2 regions of the Frigoribacterium sp. CFBP 13707 genome follow, and region 1 is predicted to be linked to the other one. Evidence: predicted binding sites of a transcription regulator. Region 1 holds the regulator's gene; the other holds the start of a gene.
The links. Region 1 encodes LexA, which represses DNA repair genes until DNA is damaged. Its sites were predicted from a motif close to TCGAACANNTGTTCGA; they were not measured.
Positions count from the first base shown of each region.

Region 2: IFT45_RS06590 (DNA polymerase III subunit alpha) is a predicted target of LexA. The motif match lies at 5,082-5,097, and genes of this name have one in related genera.

Region 1 covers NZ_JACYVL010000006.1:21,320-30,722, forward strand. The annotation lists gene IFT45_RS11680 (SseB family protein) at 1-25, opposite strand, end outside; gene priA (bifunctional 1-(5-phosphoribosyl)-5-((5-phosphoribosylamino)methylideneamino)imidazole-4-carboxamide isomerase/phosphoribosylanthranilate isomerase PriA) at 88-834, opposite strand; gene hisH (imidazole glycerol phosphate synthase subunit HisH) at 965-1,600, opposite strand; gene hisB (imidazoleglycerol-phosphate dehydratase HisB) at 1,597-2,211, opposite strand; gene IFT45_RS11700 (histidinol-phosphate transaminase) at 2,208-3,293, opposite strand; gene IFT45_RS11705 (hypothetical protein) at 3,357-3,737, opposite strand; gene lexA (transcriptional repressor LexA) at 3,990-4,676, shown strand; gene hflX (GTPase HflX) at 4,800-6,347, opposite strand; gene IFT45_RS11720 (class I SAM-dependent methyltransferase) at 6,430-7,038, shown strand; gene dapF (diaminopimelate epimerase) at 7,083-7,967, opposite strand; gene miaA (tRNA (adenosine(37)-N6)-dimethylallyltransferase MiaA) at 7,964-8,875, opposite strand; gene miaB (tRNA (N6-isopentenyl adenosine(37)-C2)-methylthiotransferase MiaB) at 8,877-9,403, opposite strand, start outside.
Region 2 covers NZ_JACYVL010000002.1:610,689-620,091, forward strand. The annotation lists gene IFT45_RS06575 (hypothetical protein) at 1-192, shown strand, start outside; gene IFT45_RS06580 (TraR/DksA family transcriptional regulator) at 189-524, opposite strand; gene IFT45_RS06585 (glutathione S-transferase family protein) at 521-1,543, opposite strand; gene IFT45_RS06590 (DNA polymerase III subunit alpha) at 1,554-5,045, opposite strand; gene IFT45_RS06595 (FUSC family protein) at 5,152-6,465, shown strand; gene IFT45_RS06600 (aldo/keto reductase) at 6,660-7,535, shown strand; gene IFT45_RS06605 (glucose-6-phosphate dehydrogenase) at 7,532-8,896, shown strand; gene IFT45_RS06610 (glycoside hydrolase family 15 protein) at 9,026-9,403, opposite strand, start outside.

The DNA of each region.
Region 1 (9,403 bases):
GGCCGGCGCTGTCGACCGGGGGCACGGGACGCCCGTCGTGGTCGTTGCGCCCCGCGTGCGCCGCGCCGTGGCCAGGAGCCTCCGACGTCACGCCGAGGCGACGTCGAGCGCGGCGCCGAGCGTGAACGCACCCGAGTACAGGGCCTTGCCGACGATGGCGCCCTCGACCCCCCGGGGCACGAGCTCGCGGAGGGCCGCGATGTCGTCGAGGCTCGAGATGCCGCCGCTCGCGATGACGGGCTTCTCCGTGCGCTCCGTCACCTGCTTCAGCAGCTCGACGTTCGGGCCCTGGAGCGTGCCGTCCTTCGTGACGTCGGTGACGACGTAGCGCGCACAGCCGGCGTCCTCGAGGCGGGCGAGGACGGTCCAGAGGTCGCCGCCCTCCTGCGTCCAGCCCCGCGCGGCCAGCGTCGTGCCTCGCACGTCGAGGCCCACGGCGACGGCCTCGCCGTACTCCGCGATGACGTGCGCGGCCCACTCGGGGTTCTCGAGCGCCGCGGTGCCGAGGTTGATGCGCTTGACGCCGGTGCTCAGGGCGTCGTCGAGCGAGCGGTCGTCACGGATGCCGCCGCTGAGCTCGACGTTGATGCCCTTCACCTGGCGGATGACCTTCTTGATGATCGACCGGTTGTCGCCGCGCCCGAACGCCGCGTCGAGGTCGACGAGGTGCAGCCACTCGGCGCCCTGCTCCTTCCAGTCGTCCGCCGCGGCCACCGGGTCGCCGTAGCCGGTCTCGGTGCCGGCCTCGCCCTGGGTCAGGCGGACGGCCTGGCCACCGGCGACGTCGACGGCCGGGAAGAGGGTCAGGCCGGGGGTGGTGCAGAACTCGCTCATGCTGTCTCCCTCGCGGCGTGGCCGCGGGATCGTGCCCCCGTCGCGTCGGGACGACGCGCCTCTCGGGGCGGGGTCGGGGTGGAGGCGGCGGCCGGCCGGGCGGTCGGGCCCGGCCGCCCGTCGCGCCGGGTCAGAGGGTGCCGAGCCAGTTCGACAGGAGGCGGATGCCGGGCTGCCCCGACTTCTCGGGGTGGAACTGGGTCGCCCAGAGCGGGCCGTTCTCGACGGCCGCGACGAACCGGCCGCCGTGGTCTGCCCACGTGACGTGCGGCTCGGGGAACGGGCGGATCACGTCGAGCGTCCACTCCTGCGCGGCGAACGAGTGCACGAAGTAGAAGCGCTCGTCGCGGACCCCGTCGAAGAGGACGCTGCCCTCGGGGGCGTCGACGGTGTTCCACCCCATGTGCGGGAGCACGTCGGCCTTGAGCTCGTCGACGACGCCCGGCCACTCGCCGAGCCCGCCCGTGGTCGTGCCGCGCTCGACGCCGCCCTCGAAGAAGACCTGCATGCCGACGCAGATGCCCATCACGGGGCGACCGCCGGCGAGGCGTCGGTCGATCAGCTCGCCGCCGCCCACCGACTCGAGCTGGCTCATGACGGCCCCGAAGGCCCCGACGCCGGGCACGAAGAGGCCGTCGGCCGACTGCACGCGACCTCGGTCGCGGGTCAGCTCGACGTCGGCGCCCGCGAGCTCGAGCGCCTTGACGGCCGAGTGCACGTTGCCGCTGCCGTAGTCGAGCACGGCGACGGTCGGCCGCGCCGTCACAGCGAGCCCTTCGTCGAGGGCACGCCCGAGACCCGGGGGTCGGGCTCGACGGCCTGGCGGAGCGCTCGTGCGAAGGCCTTGAACTCGGCCTCGGCGATGTGGTGCGGGTCGCGCCCGCCCAGCACGCGGACGTGCACGGTGATGCCGGCGTGCACGGTGATGGCCTCGAAGACGTGGCGCACGAGCGAACCGGTGAAGTGCCCGCCGATGAGGTGGTGCTCGAAGCCCGCGGGTTCGCCGGTGTGGACGAGGTAGGGGCGACCCGAGACGTCGACGACCGCCTGGACGAGGGCCTCGTCGAGCGGCACGAGCGCGTCGCCGTAGCGCGAGATGCCCGACTTGTCGCCGAGGGCCTCGCGCAGCGCGGTGCCGAACGTGATGCCGATGTCCTCCACCGTGTGGTGCGCGTCGATGTGCGTGTCACCGGTGGCGGTCACGTCGAGGTCGATCAGCGAGTGCTTCGAGAGCGCGGTGAGCATGTGGTCGAAGAACGGCACCGACGACGAGATGGTCGACCGCCCCGTGCCGTCGAGGTCGAGCGAGAGGGCGACGCTCGACTCGCTCGTCGATCGGGTCAGGGAGGCGGTGCGGGAGGCGCGCTGATCGGTCACGAGGAGAGCCTAATGTCGCGGAGGGCGTCGAGGAACGCGGTGGTCTCGGCCTCGGTGCCGGCGCTCACGCGGAGGTGGCCGGGGATGCCCAGGTCGCGCACGATGATGCCACGCTCGAGGAGCCGCTCGAAGACGTCGGACGGGTCGCCGACGCCGCCGAACAGGACGAAGTTCGACCAGGTCGGCCACGGCTCGTAGCCCATCGCGGCCAGCTCGCGGACGATGCGGTCGCGCTGGCCCCGGATGTCGTCGACCATGGCGAGCATCTCGTCGGCGTGACGGAGGGCCGCGACGGCGGCGGCCTGCGTCAACGAAGAGAGGTGGTACGGGAGGCGGACGAGACGGAGCGCGTCGGCCACGGCCGGGTGCGCGGCCAGGTACCCGACGCGGGCCCCGGCGAAGGCGAAGGCCTTGCTCATCGTGCGCGAGACGACGAGGCGCGGACGCCCCTCGAGGAGGGTCAACGCCGTCGGCTGCCCGGGCGGCATGAACTCGGCGTAGGCCTCGTCGACGAAGACGATGCCGTCGGTCGCGTCGTAGGCCGCCTCGACCGTGGCGAGGTCGAGGGGCGTGCCGGTGGGGTTGTTGGGGCCGCAGAAGAAGACGATGTCGGGGCGGACGCGCTCGATCTCGGCGACGGCGGTCTCGGGCGAGATGCCGAAGCCCTCGTCGCGGCGACCCTCGACCCAGGTGCTGCCGGTGCCGACGGTGATGATCGAGTGCATCGAGTACGTGGGCGGGAACCCGAGGACGGAACGACCGGGGCCGCCGAACGCCTGGAGCAGCTGCTGGATGACCTCGTTCGAGCCGTTCGCCGCCCAGATCTGCTCAGGCGTGACGCCGTGCCCGAGATAGGCCGCCAGCGCCTCGCGCAGGGCCGTGAACTCACGATCGGGGTAGCGGTTGACCTCGTGCAGCGCCTCGGCGATCGACGCGACGATGTCGCGGGCCACGTCGGCGGGCACGGGATGCGTGTTCTCGTTGACGTTGAGGGCGACGGGCACCTTCTTCTGGGGTGCGCCGTACGGGGTCAGGCCGCGGAGGTCGTCGCGGAGGGGCAGGTCGTCGAGACTGAAGGACACCCCTCCATGGTAGGCGCGAGGCGCGCCCCGACCGTCACCGGGACGACGGCCGCTGCCGACGGGTCAGTCGGAGTACTTCGTCGGGACGGCGAGGGTCTGCCCCGCGCTGACCTCGGCGCTGCCGAGGGCGTTCAGCCGGACGATGTCGCTGACGACGTCGCGCGGGTCTTTCGTGGGGGCGATCTCGTGGGCGACCTGCCAGAGCGTCTCGCCGCCCTCGACCGTGACGTGCTCGAACGCCACGGCGGCCGAGCTGTCGGAGGCCTGCGCCCCGGGGCCGGCGAGCAGGACGCCGCCGACGATGCCCGCCACGCCCAGCGCGACGGTGGCGGCCACGACGCGACGCCCGCGGCGCGTGATGCGGAGACGGGTGCGGACGGGGGCGGCGGCGGGGGTGCCGTCGATGCTGGGGGCGATGCTGATGCTGCTGATGATGGCGCTCATGGGGTGGGTCCTTTCACCGCGAGAGAAGACTGCGAATTCGTGCCCGGCACTCGGCCGGGAATGCCGGACACGAAGACGTGTTCCGAACATACATTCGATCCGTGGTCGATTCAACCCCTCATCCCCCTCCGACGCCCTCCGGATCTGCGACACACTCGAACAGGTGTGTGGCTGGGGCGTCGTCATCGGATACGGTTTCGATCGATGGTGGGAGTCAAACAGCGACCACCGACATCCGACGTCAGGAGACAGATGAGCGACCCGCAGCGCGCGAGCGCGGCCGTGACGGCCCCCTCCCGCAAGGCACTGACGGCGAAGCAGGAGTCGATCCTGGCGGCCATCCAGGCGAGCATCGCCCAGAGCGGCTACCCGCCGAGCATGCGCGAGATCGGCGACGCGGTCGGCCTCCGCTCGCTGTCGAGCGTCACGCACCAGCTCAACCAGCTCGAGCTCGCCGGCCGCATCCGCCGCGACCCGAACCGGCCCCGCGCCCTCGAGGTGCTCGCCGACGAGTCGGCCCCCTCCGCTCCCGTCACCACCATCCTCACCAGCAGCGACGACGGCGACACCGCCCACGTGCCCATGGTCGGCCGGATCGCCGCCGGCGTGCCCATCACCGCCGAGCAGCAGGTGGAGGACGTCATGCCCCTGCCCCGCCAGCTCGTGGGCAAGGGCGACCTCTTCATGCTGCGCGTCGTCGGCGACTCCATGGTCGACGCCGCCATCTGCGACGGCGACTGGGTCGTCGTCCGCCAGCAGCAGAGCGCGGAGAACGGCGACATCGTCGCCGCGATGCTCGACGACGAGGCGACCGTCAAGGTCTTCCGCCAGCGCGACGGCCACACCTGGCTGCTCCCCCGCAACAGCGCCTTCGAGCCGATCCTGGGCGACCACGCCCAGATCGTCGGCAAGGTCGTGGCGGTGCTGCGCTCGGTGTAGCGGGCTGGGTCGCGGCGGCCTCGACGGCACGACCCGCGACTCCTGCACCACCGTCGACCACGACGACGAAGGCCCCCTGCCGAGACGGCAGGGGGCCTTCGTGCTGTGGCGGAGGGCTGGCGCTCAGCGCCGGGCGACCGCCGGCTGCACGAACGGTGCCAGGGCGGCCACGTCGCTCGGGTACACCCGGGCGTGGAGGCGCGTGCCGGCCTCCTCGTAGTCGGTCGAGACGACGCGGCCCGCGTCGTGCAGATGCGCCACGACCTCTCCGCGGTCGTACGGCACGAGCAGGTCGACCTCGACCTCGGGCTCCGGCAGGAGGCCGGCGACGCGGTCGAGCAGCTCGTCGACGCCCTCGCCCGTCCGGGCGGAGACGAAGACCGCCGAGGGCTCGAGGCCCTGCAGCACGAGCCGCTGGTCGGCGTCGACGAGGTCGGCCTTGTTGAAGACGACAACCTCGGCGACGTCGTGGCCGTCGACCTCGGAGATCACCTGGCGCACGGTCGCCAGCTGCGCGGCCGGGTCGGGGTGCGAGCCGTCGACCACGTGCACGATGACGTCGCTCGCGGCGACCTCCTCGAGGGTCGACCGGAACGCCTCGACGAGCTGGTGCGGCAGGTTGCGCACGAAGCCGACCGTGTCGACGTACGTGAACGGGCGGCCGTCGGGCGTCGTGCTCTTGCGCACGGTCGCGTCGAGGGTCGCGAACAGGGCGTTCTCGACCAGGACGCCCGCGCTCGTCAGGCGGTTCAGCAGGCTGCTCTTGCCGGCGTTCGTGTAGCCCGCGATCGCGACGGAGGGCACCTCGTTGCGGTCGCGGTTCCTGCGCTTGGCGTCGCGCGCCGGCTTCATCTCCTTGATCTGGCGACGGAGGCGCGCCATGCGCGTGTGGATGCGGCGACGGTCCAGCTCGATCTTCGTCTCACCGGGGCCACGGCTGCCCATGCCGGCACCAGCGCCGCCGACCTGGCCACCGGCCTGGCGCGACATCGACTCGCCCCAGCCACGGAGGCGGGGCAGCAGGTACTCGAGCTGCGCGAGCTCGACCTGCGCCTTGCCCTCGCGGCTCTTGGCGTGCTGGCTGAAGATGTCGAGGATCACCGCGGTGCGGTCGATGACCTTGACCTTCACGACGTCCTCGAGGGCGCGTCGCTGGCTGGGCGCGAGCTCGGTGTCGGCGATGACCGTGTCGGCGCCGAGCGCGGCGACGGTCTGCCGGAGCTCCTCCGCCTTGCCCTTGCCGAGGTACGTGCTGGGGTCGGGGTTCGGACGCCGCTGCAGGAGGCCGTCGAGCACGACCGCACCGGCGGTCTCGGCCAGGGCGGCGAGCTCTCGCAGGGAGTTCTCGGCGTCGCCGAGCGACCCCTGCGACCAGACGCCGATCAGCACGACGTTCTCGAGCCGCAGCTGGCGGTACTCGACCTCGGTGACGTCCTCGAGCTCGGTCGACAGGCCGCCCACGCGCCGGAGCGCGGCGCGGTCGTCACGGTCGAGCTGCTCGCCGTCGGAGCCGGCGTCGGCCAGGGAGCGGGTCTGGATCGCCTGCGCGGGCGAGAAGACGGTGTACGCGGAGGAGCGGGCCGCCGCGCGCTCCAGTACCCGGGCGACGACGTCGTCGGGCAGCTGGTCGCCCTGCTCGGCGTCGAGCGGGGTGGAGGGAGTGTCTGTCATCGGTGTGATCGTAGCCCTTTCGTCAGGCAGGTCGCAGGGCGCCCGGACGGGCGGGCCCTGCATCTTCGGTAGGTTGTGGGTCATGTCGAGCGAGCACTACTTCTCCCCGAACCCGGAGAGCGAGCTGCGTCGTCGCACGATCACGGCGACCCTCGCGGGCCGTGAGCTCTCGATCACGACGGCCGCGGGCGTCTTCAGCCCCGGCCGGGTCGACCCCGGCACGTCGGTGCTGCTGGCCGGCACCCCGGCGCCGCCCCCGGTGGGCGACCTCCTCGACGTCGGGTGCGGATGGGGGCCCGTCACCCTGAGCCTCGCGCTGATGTCACCCGACGCGACGGTGTGGGCCGTCGACGTGAACGAGAGGGTCCTGCAGCTCGTGCGCGAGAACGCCCGGGCCGCCGGCCTCCACAACGTCAACGCCGTCACCCCGGACGATGTTCCCGACGACGTCCGCTTCGCGACCATCTGGTCGAACCCGCCCATCCGCGTCGGCAAAGCCGACCTGCACGGCATCCTCGAGCGCTGGCTCCCCCGGCTCGAGGAGGGGGCCGACGCCTGGCTCGTCGTGCAGAAGAACCTCGGCGCGGACTCCCTGCAGCGCTGGATCGGCGAGACCATGGGCGACGTCGTCGACGTGCACCGCGCCTCCACCAGCAAGGGGTACCGCATCCTCCGCGCCACCCGCAGCTGACCCCGGGGAGGCGCGGGTCGGCCCCCGCGAGGGAGCGCCGCGCCTCAGAGGGTCAGGGCGCCGCTGTAGACCAGCTCGGCCGGCCCGCTCAGCGAGACGTGCTCGCCGTCGGGGTGCTCCGTGACGCGGACGCCGACCACGCCGCCCGGCACCGTGACGAGCCAGGACGCCGGGGCGCCCGTGCCCGCCCAGTGGCGGGTCGCGAGGGCCGCGGCCGCCGCGCCGGTGCCGCAGGAGAGCGTCTCGCCGCTGCCGCGCTCGTGGACGCGCATGCGGATGCGGCCGACGCCGTCGACGACCAGAGGGTCGGAGGGGACGACGAACTCGACGTTGGCGCCGTCGCTCGGCACGGGGTCGAGCATCGGCGCGTAGCCGAGGTCGACCGCGTCGAGCTCGGCGTCGCCGGCCAGCGCGACGACGACGTGGGGGTTGCCCACGGAGAGCGAGAGGCCGGGGCGCGCGGCGTGCAGCTCGCGGGCGCGCACGGTCGGCTCGGCGTCGTCGAGGCGCCAGGCCCCGAGGTCGACGCGGAAGCCGTCGACGGACCGCTCGACCCAGCGGACCCCGGCGCGGGTGCCGATCGCGAGGCGCTCGCCCTCGGCGAGCTCGACGAGGCCGCGCTCGAGCAGGTAGCGCACGTAGACGCGGATGCCGTTGCCGCACATCTCGGCGACGCTGCCGTCGGCGTTGTGGTAGTCCATGAACCACTCGGGGGAACCGGCGCCGTCGCCGACGAAGGGCGCGGCGCCGCCGGGCAGCGACGTCGTCTTCACGGCCCGGATGACGCCGTCGCCGCCCACGCCGAAGTGGCGGTCGGTCAGCGCCCGGATCGTCACGGGGTCGAGGTCGACCTCGGCGTCGGCATCGGTGAACAACACGAAGTCGTTGCCGGTGCCCTGGCCCTTGGTGAACTGCAGGGTGGTGGTCACCCGAGGAGTCTAGCGACGGCCCGCTCGACGGCCCCGGCCTCCCCCGTCTCCGACCAGTCGACGTCGGGCAGGCGGCGGAACCAGCTGACCTGGCGGCGGGCGTAGCGACGCGTGAGGGCCTGCGTGGTCTCCACCGCCTCCTGCTGGTCGACCTCGCCCCGCAGCTGCGCCGCCGCCTGCGCGTAGCCGATCGCCCGGCGGGCGGTGACGCCCCGGTCGAGGCCGAGCGTCGTGAGGTGCGCGACCTCGTCGAGGAGCCCGCCCGCCCACATGGCGTCGACGCGCTCGTCGAGCCGCTGCACGAGGACGGAGCGCTCCTCGCGGAGGCCGACCACGTGGGAGTCGCGCCACCGGGGCGCCTCGTCGGGCAGGGAGGCGGAGAACGGCTCCCCCGTGATCTCCCCCACCTCGAGCGCCCGCACGAGCCGTCGGGCGTTGTGCGGGCCGATGGACTCGGCCGCGCGGGGGTCGGTCTCGCGGAGCAGCGCGTGGAGCGCCCGCGGCCCCCCGCTCTCGCCCAGCGCCTCGAACCGCGCCCGCACGACCGGGTCGGTGCCGGGGAAGCGGTAGTCGTAGAGCACGCTCGAGACGTACAGCCCGGAGCCGCCCACCAGGAGGGGCACGGCGCCGCGGGCCAGGACGGCGCCGACGGCCGCGCGCGCCTCCTTCTGGTACCACTCGACGCTCGCCTCGTCCGTCACGTCGAGGACGTCGAGGAGGTGGTGCGGCACTCCCCGGCGCTCGGCCGGGGGCAGCTTCGCCGTGCCGACGTCCATGCCGCGGTACAGCTGCATCGCGTCGGCGTTGACGACCTCCGCCGCCGCCCCGCGGGCGGCGAGGGCCTCGGCGAGGTCGAGGGAGAACGCGGACTTCCCCGTGCCGGTCGAGCCGACGATCGCGACCAGCACGTCAGCGGAGGTCGTCGGTCGTGCTGTAGATCGGCGTCGTCGCGACCCGGAGCGTCGGGAGGCCCAGCGACACGCGCGGCGCGGCGGTCGTGCCGGAGGCGCCCCCCACGGTCGCGGGGACACCGCAGGACGCCGCCTGGGCGCGGTCCCACGCGTCGCCCGCCCGCGTGCGGCGGAGGCTCCAGGGGCGGCCGGGGCCCGCGTCGGCGATCAGGTAGAACGGCGCAGCGTCGGTGACCTGCACCGAGACGACGTCGCCGGGACGCGGGACCTCGGCGCCTCGCGGCACCTCGACGTGCACGAGGCGGCTGTCTTCGGCGCGGCCGGAGAGCCGGTGCGTCGCCGCGTCCTTCCGGCCCTCGCCGGCGGCGACCATGACCTGGACGAGCCGCCCGACCTGGGCACGGTTCTCCGCGGCGGAGATGGAGTCCTGGAGGGCGACGAGACGCTCGTAGCGCTCCTGCACGACGGCCTTCGGCAGCTGGTCGGGCATCTCGCCGGCCGGGGTGCCGGGCCGCACCGAGTACT
Region 2 (9,403 bases), on a different contig from region 1:
CTGCCGGGCTACCGCCGCAGCAGCGTGCTCTCGACCCTCAGCGTGCTGACGCGCCAGGGGAGGCTCGAGCGGGTCGGGCACGGCGTGTACGCGGTCGCCGGGGCGGCCGCGGCCCCGCAGGCTGAGCCCGGCCCCGGCGAGCCCGGTGCCAGTGTGCCGGGCACTGGCGAGCCCGGCACCGCCGCGAGCTAGCGCGCGCAGTCGATGCAGAGCCGCGCCGTCGGGCGGGCCGTGAGCCGCGCCTCGCCGATCCGGGCCGAGCACCGCTCGCAGCGGCCGAACGTCCCGTCGGCGAGCCGCCGCAGCGCCGAGTCGGCGTCGGCGGCCCGCTCGAGGGCCGACCGGCGCACCGCGTCGAGCTGCGACCGCTCGTAGGCGATCGTCGACCCCTCGGGGTCGTGCTCGTCGTCGACGTTGGCTCCCTCGCGGGCCGCGGCCACCGCCTCCATGTCCTGACCGAGGCGCGCGGCCAGGGCGAGCGCATCGTCGCGGGTGGCGCGCAGCTGGTCGCCCGGGTCGGTCACGCGACGAGCGGCGGCACCTGCTCGCCCTCGCGCGGCGGGGGCGGCGGGGTGCCGTCGCCGAAGGGCCGGCCGCCGAGCTCCTCGCGCCCGTGGGCGGTCAGCCAGCCCGACGGGTCGGGGCCGGCGGGCACGATGCCGGTCGGGTTGATGTCGCTGTGCACGACGTAGTAGTGCGCCTTGATCTGCGCGAAGTCGATCGTGTCGCCGAACCCGGGGGTCTGGAACAGGTCGCGGGCGTAGGCCCAGAGCACCGGCATCTCGGTGAGCTTCGAGCGGTTGCACTTGAAGTGCCCGTGGTACACCGCGTCGAAGCGGGCGAGGGTGGTGAAGAGGCGGATGTCGGCCTCGGTGATCGTGTCGCCGACCAGGAACCGCTGGCCGGCCAGGCGCTCGGAGAGCCAGTCGAGGCGGGCGAACAGCGTGTCGTACGCCCGCTCGTAGCTCTTCTGCGACCCGGCGAAGCCCGCGCGGTAGACGCCGTTGTTGACGTCGCGGAACACGACCGCGTTCACCTCGTCGATCTCGGCCCGCAGGTGCTCGGGGTAGAGGTCGGGCGCGCCCTCGCGGTGGTGCTCGCGCCACTCGGTGGCGAAGTCGAGCGTGATCTGCGGGAAGTCGTTGGTGACGACCTTGCCGCTCGGCACGTCGACGACCGCGGGCACGGTGATGCCGCGGGCGTAGTCGGGCGTGCGGGCGAAGAAGGCCTCCTGCAGGCGCTCGATGCCGAGCACGGGGTCGCGGCCGTCGGGGTCGAGGTCGAAGGTCCAGCTGCGGGCGTCGTGGGTGGGGCCGGGCAGGCCGAGGGAGATGACGTCCTCGAGGCCGAGGAGGCGGCGCGAGATGACGGTGCGGTTGGCCCAGGGGCAGGCCCGGGCGGCGACCAGGCGGTAGCGGCCGGCCTCGACGGGCCAACCGTCGACGGCGTCGCGCGTGATCCTGTCCTCGATGTAGTTCGTGTCGCGGGTGTACTCCTGGCCGGGCTCGACGTACGTGCCCTTCGCCTGCTGGTCGTCGCTCATGCCCGCCACCCTACGCAGGGGCGTCCGAGAGGTCGGGCAGCTCGGCGCCCCCCGGCCCGGAGGCGGCCGAGGCGCGGCTCGCCTGCCAGTCGCGCCACATCGCCTTCAGGTCCCAGGCGTTCTCCGCCTCCAGCGAGATGCCCTTCTCCCCGGTGCGCCGGGTGCGCCCCTGGATCAGCATGAGCTTGGTGCCGAAGAGCAGCGAGCCCGCCCGCGACTGGGCCTCCTCGAAGAAGGTCGCGTCGGCGCAGCCGGTGCCGTCGTCGAGGCTGATGAAGACGACCCGCTTGCCGCTGCGCATGGGCGGCGTCTGCGTGGCGATGCGGATGCCGGCGACGAGCACGGTCGTGCCGTTCCAGTGGTCGCGCAGGTCGGCGGCCCGCGTGACCCCGAGGTCGTCGAGCATGGGCCGGTAGCTCTCGACGACGTGCTCGCTGACCTCCATCGAGAGGATGTCGAGCTCGTCGCTGACCCGGTCGCGGAGGCTCACGTCGGGGGTGCCGGTCGGCACCTCGGCCGAGTCGTCGACGCTGAAGTCGAGCTGGTTCTGGACGTCGGAGGCGCGGGGCCGGGCGGTGCGCTGGGTCAACGACCGCACACGGGCCAGCACGTCGCCCCGGGTGCGGCCCGGGCCGGCCAGCGAGTCGAGCGCCCCGACCTGCGCGAGGCGCTCCACCAGCCGCCGTGACGGCGTCGCTCGCTGCCAGAAGTCGGTGATGGAGTCGTAGGGCCGGCCCACGACGATCCGCGCGAGCTCGGCGTCGGTGATGCCGTGCACGTCGGCGAGCGACAGCCGGATGCCGAGGTCGCCGGGGCGGCTCGGGGCGATCGGGGTCGCGGGGGCGCGCACGCGCTCGACGCTGTAGACGTCGGTCGACTGGTTGACGTCGAGCGGCAGCACGGGCACCCCCATGCGTCGTGCCTCGGTGAGCAGCAGCCGCTTCGGGTACATGCCGGGGTCGTGGGTGAGCAGCCCCGCGAGGAACTCCGCGGGGTAGTGGGTCTTCAGCCAGGCGCTCTGGTAGGTGGGCAGGGCGAAGGCCGCTCCGTGCGCCTTGCAGAAGCCGAACGAGCCGAACCCCTTGAGCACCGCCCAGATCCGGTCGACCTGCGCGTCGGTGAAGCGCCTCCTGCCCCGCTCGTCGACGTTGGCCCGCGTGCGGCGCCGGAACTCCACCTCGAGGTCGTCGTCGGCGCCCTTGCCCATGTGCCGGCGGAGCTCGTCGGCCTCGGCGAGCGACACCTCCATCGTCGCCTCGAGGATCCGCAGGACGTGCTCGTGGTAGATCACGACCCCGTAGCTGTCGTCGAGGAACGACGCGAAGCTCGGGTGCAGGTAGTCGGGCTGCTGGAAGCCGTGCTTGGTGTCGAGGAAGGGCGCGACCATGTTGCCCTTCATCGGCCCGGGGCGGAACAGCGAGATGTCGGCGATCAGGTCGCTGTAGCGGTCGGGCTGCATCTTGCCGATCAGCTCGCGCTGGCCCGGGCTCTCGATCTGGAACATGCCGAGCGTGTGCGTGGTGCGGATGGCCTCGAAGGTGGGCTCGTCGTCGTGGGGGATCTCGTCGAGCTCGACCCGCCCCTCGCGGTTCACGTAGGGGACGTCGACCGAGAGGCCGCCCGCGACGGCCGCCCGGGAGCCGTTGATCCGCTCGATCTCGTCGAGGGCGTAGGCCATCGAGCTCTGCATCCTGACGCCGAGCACGTCGAGCTTGAGGAGGCCGGCGTCGTTCATGTCGTGCTTGTCGAACTGGCTCATCGGCAGGCCGATGCCGCTCGGCTGCACGGGCGTCGTGCTGAGCAGGTCGGAGTCGCCGAGGATCACGCCGCACGGGTGCATCGAGATGTGCCGGGGGAGCCGGTCGAGCCGCTCGGTCAGGTCGACGAGGAGGTCGATCTGGCCGTTCTGCCGCGCGAGGTCGGCGATGGCGCGCAGCTCGGGCTTCTCCGCCATGGCGGTGCGGAGGTCACGGGCGTTGGAGCGCCAGACGTTGTTGGCGACCATGTCGATCTGCTCGTCGTCGAGGCCGAGCGCCTGGCCCGCGTCACGGACGGCCCCCCGGCCCCGGTAGGTCGACTGCATCGACATGAGGGTGACCCGGTTGCTGCCGTAGCGGTCGAAGATCGCCCGGTAGATCTCGTGCCGCCGGGCCGACTCCACGTCGATGTCGATGTCGGGCAGGGTCTCCCGCTTGTTGCCGAGGAACCGCTCGAAGAGCAGGTCGTGCTCGATCGGGTCGACGTTCGAGATGCGCAGCAGGTAGGTGACGAGGCTGCCCGCGCCCGACCCCCGGGCGGCGTTCCTCACCCTCATGTCGCGCATCAGCTGCGAGACGTCGGCGACGGTGAGGAAGTAGCCCGCGAAGCCGAAGCCCGAGATGATGCCCAGCTCGTAGCGCATGCGCTCCTCGACGGTGCGGCGGAGGCCCTGGCCCGCGTGCCCGAAGCGGGCCGTGACCCCCGCCTCCGCCCGGCGGAGCAGCACCTGGTCGGGGTCGCCCTCGACGCCGATCGCGCTCAGCTCGGGCACCTTGGGCTGCCGCCAGCGGAGGTCGGCGTCGGGGTCGAGCCGGCAGCGGTCGGCCAGCCGCTCCGTCGCGGCGAGCATCTCCTCCGCCGCCCGGCGCGACAGCGACGAGGCGTCGGCGACGAGGTGGGCGATCGCCCGCATCGCCGCGCCCTTCTTCAGGGTCGCCTGCGCGTTGGGCTGCGGCGTGAACGAGCCGAGCGGTGCCAGGTGGCCCGCCGAGTCGAGCACGTCGGCCGTCACCGCGCCGTCGGCGTCGAGGTAGCGCACCGCGTTGGTCAGCACCGCCGGCACCCCCACGTGCTCGGCGAGCTCGAGCATCCGGGCCGCGTGCCGGACGCTCCGGCTCTCGCCGGGCTCGGTGAGGTGGCAGACGACCTCGACGACGACGCCCCCGGGCAGCTCGCGGGCCCAGTCGGCGAGGGAGGCGGCGGCCGCGGTGCTGCGCCCCTCACGCACCAGCCGGCCCACGTCGGAGTCGGGGCCCAGCAGCACGGTGGCGGAGGCGCCCTCCTCGCCCCGCAGGAACGCCCGCAGCCGGGAGCGCCCGATGGTCGCCGTGCTGTTGGCGCTGCCCGCCGCCCGGCGCGTGGCCCGGCCGTGCGCGGCGCTGATCAGGCGGCAGAGCGACGCCCAGCCCTCCCCGGCCCGGCCCTCGCCGGAGCCGTGGGCGAGCACGACGACCCGGTCGACCGGGGCCGCGGCGGAGGCGGCCGTCCGGCTGCCGGCCGCCGTGGTCGCCGTCGTCGCCTCGGCCCGGTCGTCGGCGCAGCCCAGCTCCACCCCGACGATCGGGTCGATGCCCGCCGCCCGGCAGGCCCCGATGTGCCGGATCGCGCCGTAGAGCCCGTCACGGTCGGTGATCGCGAGGGCGTCGGCCTCGTCGGCCGCCGCCCGCTCGACCAGCTGGGCCGGCGGGGTCGTGCCGTGGTGAGCGCTGAACGAGGAGGCCACGTGGAGGTGGGTGAAGCGCATGGTCGTGCTCCGAGTCGGGACCCCGGCCAGGTCTGGTCGAACGTGTGTTCGATCAGTGTACGTCCTCGGCCGGGCCGCGCCGCCGCCGGGCTGTCATCATCGGTGCATGCCCGATCGACGCCCGAGCGGCTCCCGCCCCGACGTCCGGGCCGACGTCCGCACCGCCTCGCGGTGGGCGCGCGTCCTGCTCGGCCAGCCGCGCCTCCTGCTGGCCGTGAAGGCGGCGCTCGCCGCGGCCCTCGCCTACTGGCTGGCGCCCCACGTGCCCGGCGTGGCGGCCGAGTACCCGTACTACGCCCCGCTCGGCGCGGTGATCGCGATGTACCCGACCATCAAGGCGTCGCTCCGCCAGGGGGTGCAGACCCTGCTCGGCCTCGTCGTGGGCATCGTGCTGGCCACGGTCGTCTTCTCGCTCCAGGAGGGGCAGCCCGGCGTGCTCGCCGTCGCGGCGGTCGTCGGCGTGGGGACGCTGCTCGCGGGCATCCGCCGGCTCGGCGCCGGGCGGGACTGGGTGCTCACGGCCGGGCTCTTCGTGCTGCTGCTCGGCGGCAGCGCGACCACGGAGGGCGACCAGGCCGACTACTCGACGGGCTACGTCATCCAGGTCGCGGTCGGCGTGGTGGTCGGGCTCACGGTCAACTACCTGCTCGTGCCGCCGCTCTACGCCGGGCGGGCCGACGAGCGGCTGCGCTCGCTGCAGGCCTCGCTCGCCGACCGCACCGACGACGTCGCCGCGGTCTTCGAGGCCCGCTGGCCGCTGGAGGGCGACGACTGGGAGCGCCGCGTGGCGGAGCTGCCCGGCACCCTCCGCCGGGTCCGCGACGCCGTGCAGTACGCCGACGAGTCCCGCCGGCTCAACCCGCGCTGGAAGCTCCGGCGCCGCGACCTCGGCCAGGAGTACGCCGACCTCGTCGTCTTCGAGCGCGTCGGGTTCCACCTCCAGGACATGGCCGAGGTCTCCGGCATCCTGGGGCGCCGCATCGGCCGCCAGATCGGGATCGTCGAGGAGCTCGCGCCGGTCGTCGCCCGTGCCGCGCACGCCGTCGCCGAGGTCGTCCGGCTCCGGGGCGGCGACGACATCGACGCGTTCGTCGAGGCCCGGCGCCGGGTCGCCGACCTCTGGGAGGCGATCGACGAGCACCGGCACCTGCCCACCACCGACACCAGCGGGGGCGTCTCGATCGCCGTGTCGATGGGCCGGATCATCGCCGCGCTCGACCCCGACGACACCACGGCGCCCCGACCCGACGACGACGCGGGGGAGGCCGACGAGGGCGGGGGAGGCGCGGGGAGCGACGCCGAGGGCGGCACCGGCCCCGCCGACGGCCGCGCGGGCGAGGAGCCCACCGAGGGCGGCACCGACAGCACCGGCCCCGTCGACGACCCCACCGCGCCCCGCGACACCGAGCCCCGCCGGTGAACGTGCTCCCCGCGGGAGCAGTACGGTTGACCGGGCACCGGCGCCCGAGCGCGACGCGCTGCCCTCCCCGGGCGGCCCCGCGGGGGCCGGGAATGGTCCGCCGCCCGTCGCGTTGACCCACCGGGGCCCCCAGCACACCGGCGCGGACGCGCCCGTCGTCCGCAGCTCTCGGCCCGCATCGAGGAAGGACGACCATGACCACCGACACCACGTCCCCGTCGGCGGCTGCCTCCGGGCAGTTCACCATCGGAGGCGACCTCCCCGTCACCCGCCTCGGGTACGGCACCATGCAGCTCACCGGCGAGGGGGTCTGGGGCCAGCCCCGCGACCACGACGAGGCCGTCCGGGTCATCCGCCGGGCCGTCGAGCTCGGCGTGACCTTCTTCGACACCGCCGACTCCTACGGCCCCGACGTGGCCGAGCCGCTGCTGCGCGAGGCCCTGCACCCCTACGGCGACGACGTCGTCATCGCCACCAAGGCCGGCCTCACCCGCCCGGGCCCCGGCGACTGGCGGCCCGTCGGCCGCCCCGAGTACCTCCGCCAGCAGGTGGAGATGAGCCTCCGCATCCTGGGGCTCGACCGCATCGACCTCTTCCAGCTGCACCGCATCGACCCGGCCGTGCCCCTCGCCGACCAGGTCGGCGAGCTCGCCGCCCTGCAGCAGGAGGGCAAGATCCGCCACATCGGCCTCTCCGAGGTCTCCGTGGACGAGCTCAAGGAGGCGCAGCAGACCGCGACCATCGCCTCCGTCCAGAACCTCTACAACCTCGCCTCCCGCGACGCCGAGGCCCTGCTCGACCACAGCGAGGCCGAGGGCATCGCCTTCATCCCGTGGTTCCCGCTCGCCACCGGCGCGCTCGCCGCACCGGGCGGGCCGCTCGACGCCCTCGCGACCGAGCACGACGCCACCCCCTCGCAGCTCGCCCTCGCGTGGCTGCTCCGGCGCTCGCCGGTCATGCTCCCCATCCCCGGCACGTCCAGCGTCTCGCACCTGGAGGACAACGTCGCCGCCGCCCAGATCGACCTCAGCGACGACGAGTTCGCCGCCCTCACGAAAGCTGCACAGTGACCGACACCACCACCCTCATCATCCTCGGAGCCTCGGGCGACCTCACCGAGCGACTCCTGCTGCCCGGCCTCGCCAGCCTCCTGAAGAGCGACCGCGGCGTCGACGTCCAGCTCATCGGCACCGGCCGCAGCGAGCGCACCCCCGAGGAGTGGGACGGCGTCGTCAAGACGGCCTTCAACGGCGACGCCGGCAGCGACCTCGCGAAGAAGACCCTCGCCTCCAGCCGCTACATGCAGGGCGACCCCACCACCGTCGAGCACCTCAAGGCCCTCTTCGAGGCCTCCGAGGGCACCCCGGTGATGTACTTCGCGCTGCCCCCGGCGATCAGCACTCGCGTGATCCAGGCGCTCGCCGAGATCGACCTGCCCGACGGCCTGCGCCTCGCCCTCGAGAAGCCCTTCGGCTCCGACGAGGAGAGCGCGCGCGAGCTGAACGCCGAGCTGCTGAAGATCGTCCCGGAGGAGCGCATCCACCGGACCGACCACTTCCTCGGCCGCGCCACCGTCCTCAACATGATCGGCCTCCGCTTCGCGAACCGTCTCTTCGAGCCGGTCTGGAACGGCGAGAACATCGAGAAGGTCGAGATCTTCTACGACGAGGTCCTCGGCCTCGAGGGCCGTGCGCAGTACTACGACAAGGCCGGCGCCCTCGTCGACATGATCCAGAGCCACCTCCTGCAGGTGCTCGCCGTCATCGCGATGGACGCACCGTCGAGCATCGACTCGGTCGAGCTGCGCAGCGAGATCGCACGCGTGCTGCGGGCGACCTGGGTCAAGGGCGGCGACCCCGTCGCCTCGAGCCGCCGGGCGCAGTACACGGCCGGCACGATCGACGGCAAGGCCGTCCCGTCGTACTCCGACGAGGAGGGCGTCGACAACGACCGCCAGACCGAGACCCTCGCCGAGGTCGAGTTCGAGGTCAAGACCCGTCGCTGGGCCGGCGTGCCCTTCATCCTGCGCTCCGGCAAGGGCATGACGAAGATCCGCAAGGAGGTGCTGATCACCTTCAAGCCCGTCCCCGCGCTGCCCGAGGGCCTGAACGGATCGTCGACCCCCGACACGCTCCGCATCGAGATCAGCCCCGAGACGATGGAGCTCGGCGTCACCACCAACGGCAAGGGCAACCCCTTCGACCTGGAGAAGTCCACCTTCCAGGTCACGCTGGGCAAGCCCGAGCTCACGCCCTACGGCGAGGTGCTCAGCGGGATCTTCCACGACGACCCGACCCTGTCGATCCGCGGCGACGTCGCGGAGCGCTGCTGGGCCATCGTGGCGCCCGTCGTCGACGCATGGACGGCCGGCGACGTGCCGCTCGACACCTACGCGGCCGGCTCGACCGGCCCCGCGGACTGGCCCGCCTGATCGGCGCCGACCGCCCGGCGGCGCCCTGAGCGCCGCCCCACGACGAGGCCGCCCTGCCCACCGGCAGGGCGGCCTCGTCGTGTCCGCCGCGGCCGGCGGACGACGCCGTCTCGACGGACGGCGCCGCCGTCAGCGCCGTGCGTCGAGTGCGGCGCCGATCGCGTCGGCGGCGCGCACCAGGGCCAGGTGCGAGAGCGCCTGCGGGGTGTTGCCGACGTGGCGGCCGGTGGCCACCTCGATCTCCTCCGAGAGCATGCCGACGTCGTTGCACCAGCCGACGAGACGGTCCATCAGCGTCACCGCGTCGTCCACGCGCCCCGACCGGGCGTACTGCTCCGCCAGCCAGAACGAGCAGGTGAGGAAGGGGTGCTCCGTGCCCTCGAGGCCGTCGACGCCCGACTCGGTGCGGTAGCGCAGCAGCAGGCCGTCCTGCAGCAGGTCGTGCTCGATCGCAGCGACGGTGCCGAGCATCCGCGGGTCGTCGGGGGCGACGAAGCCCACCTGGGC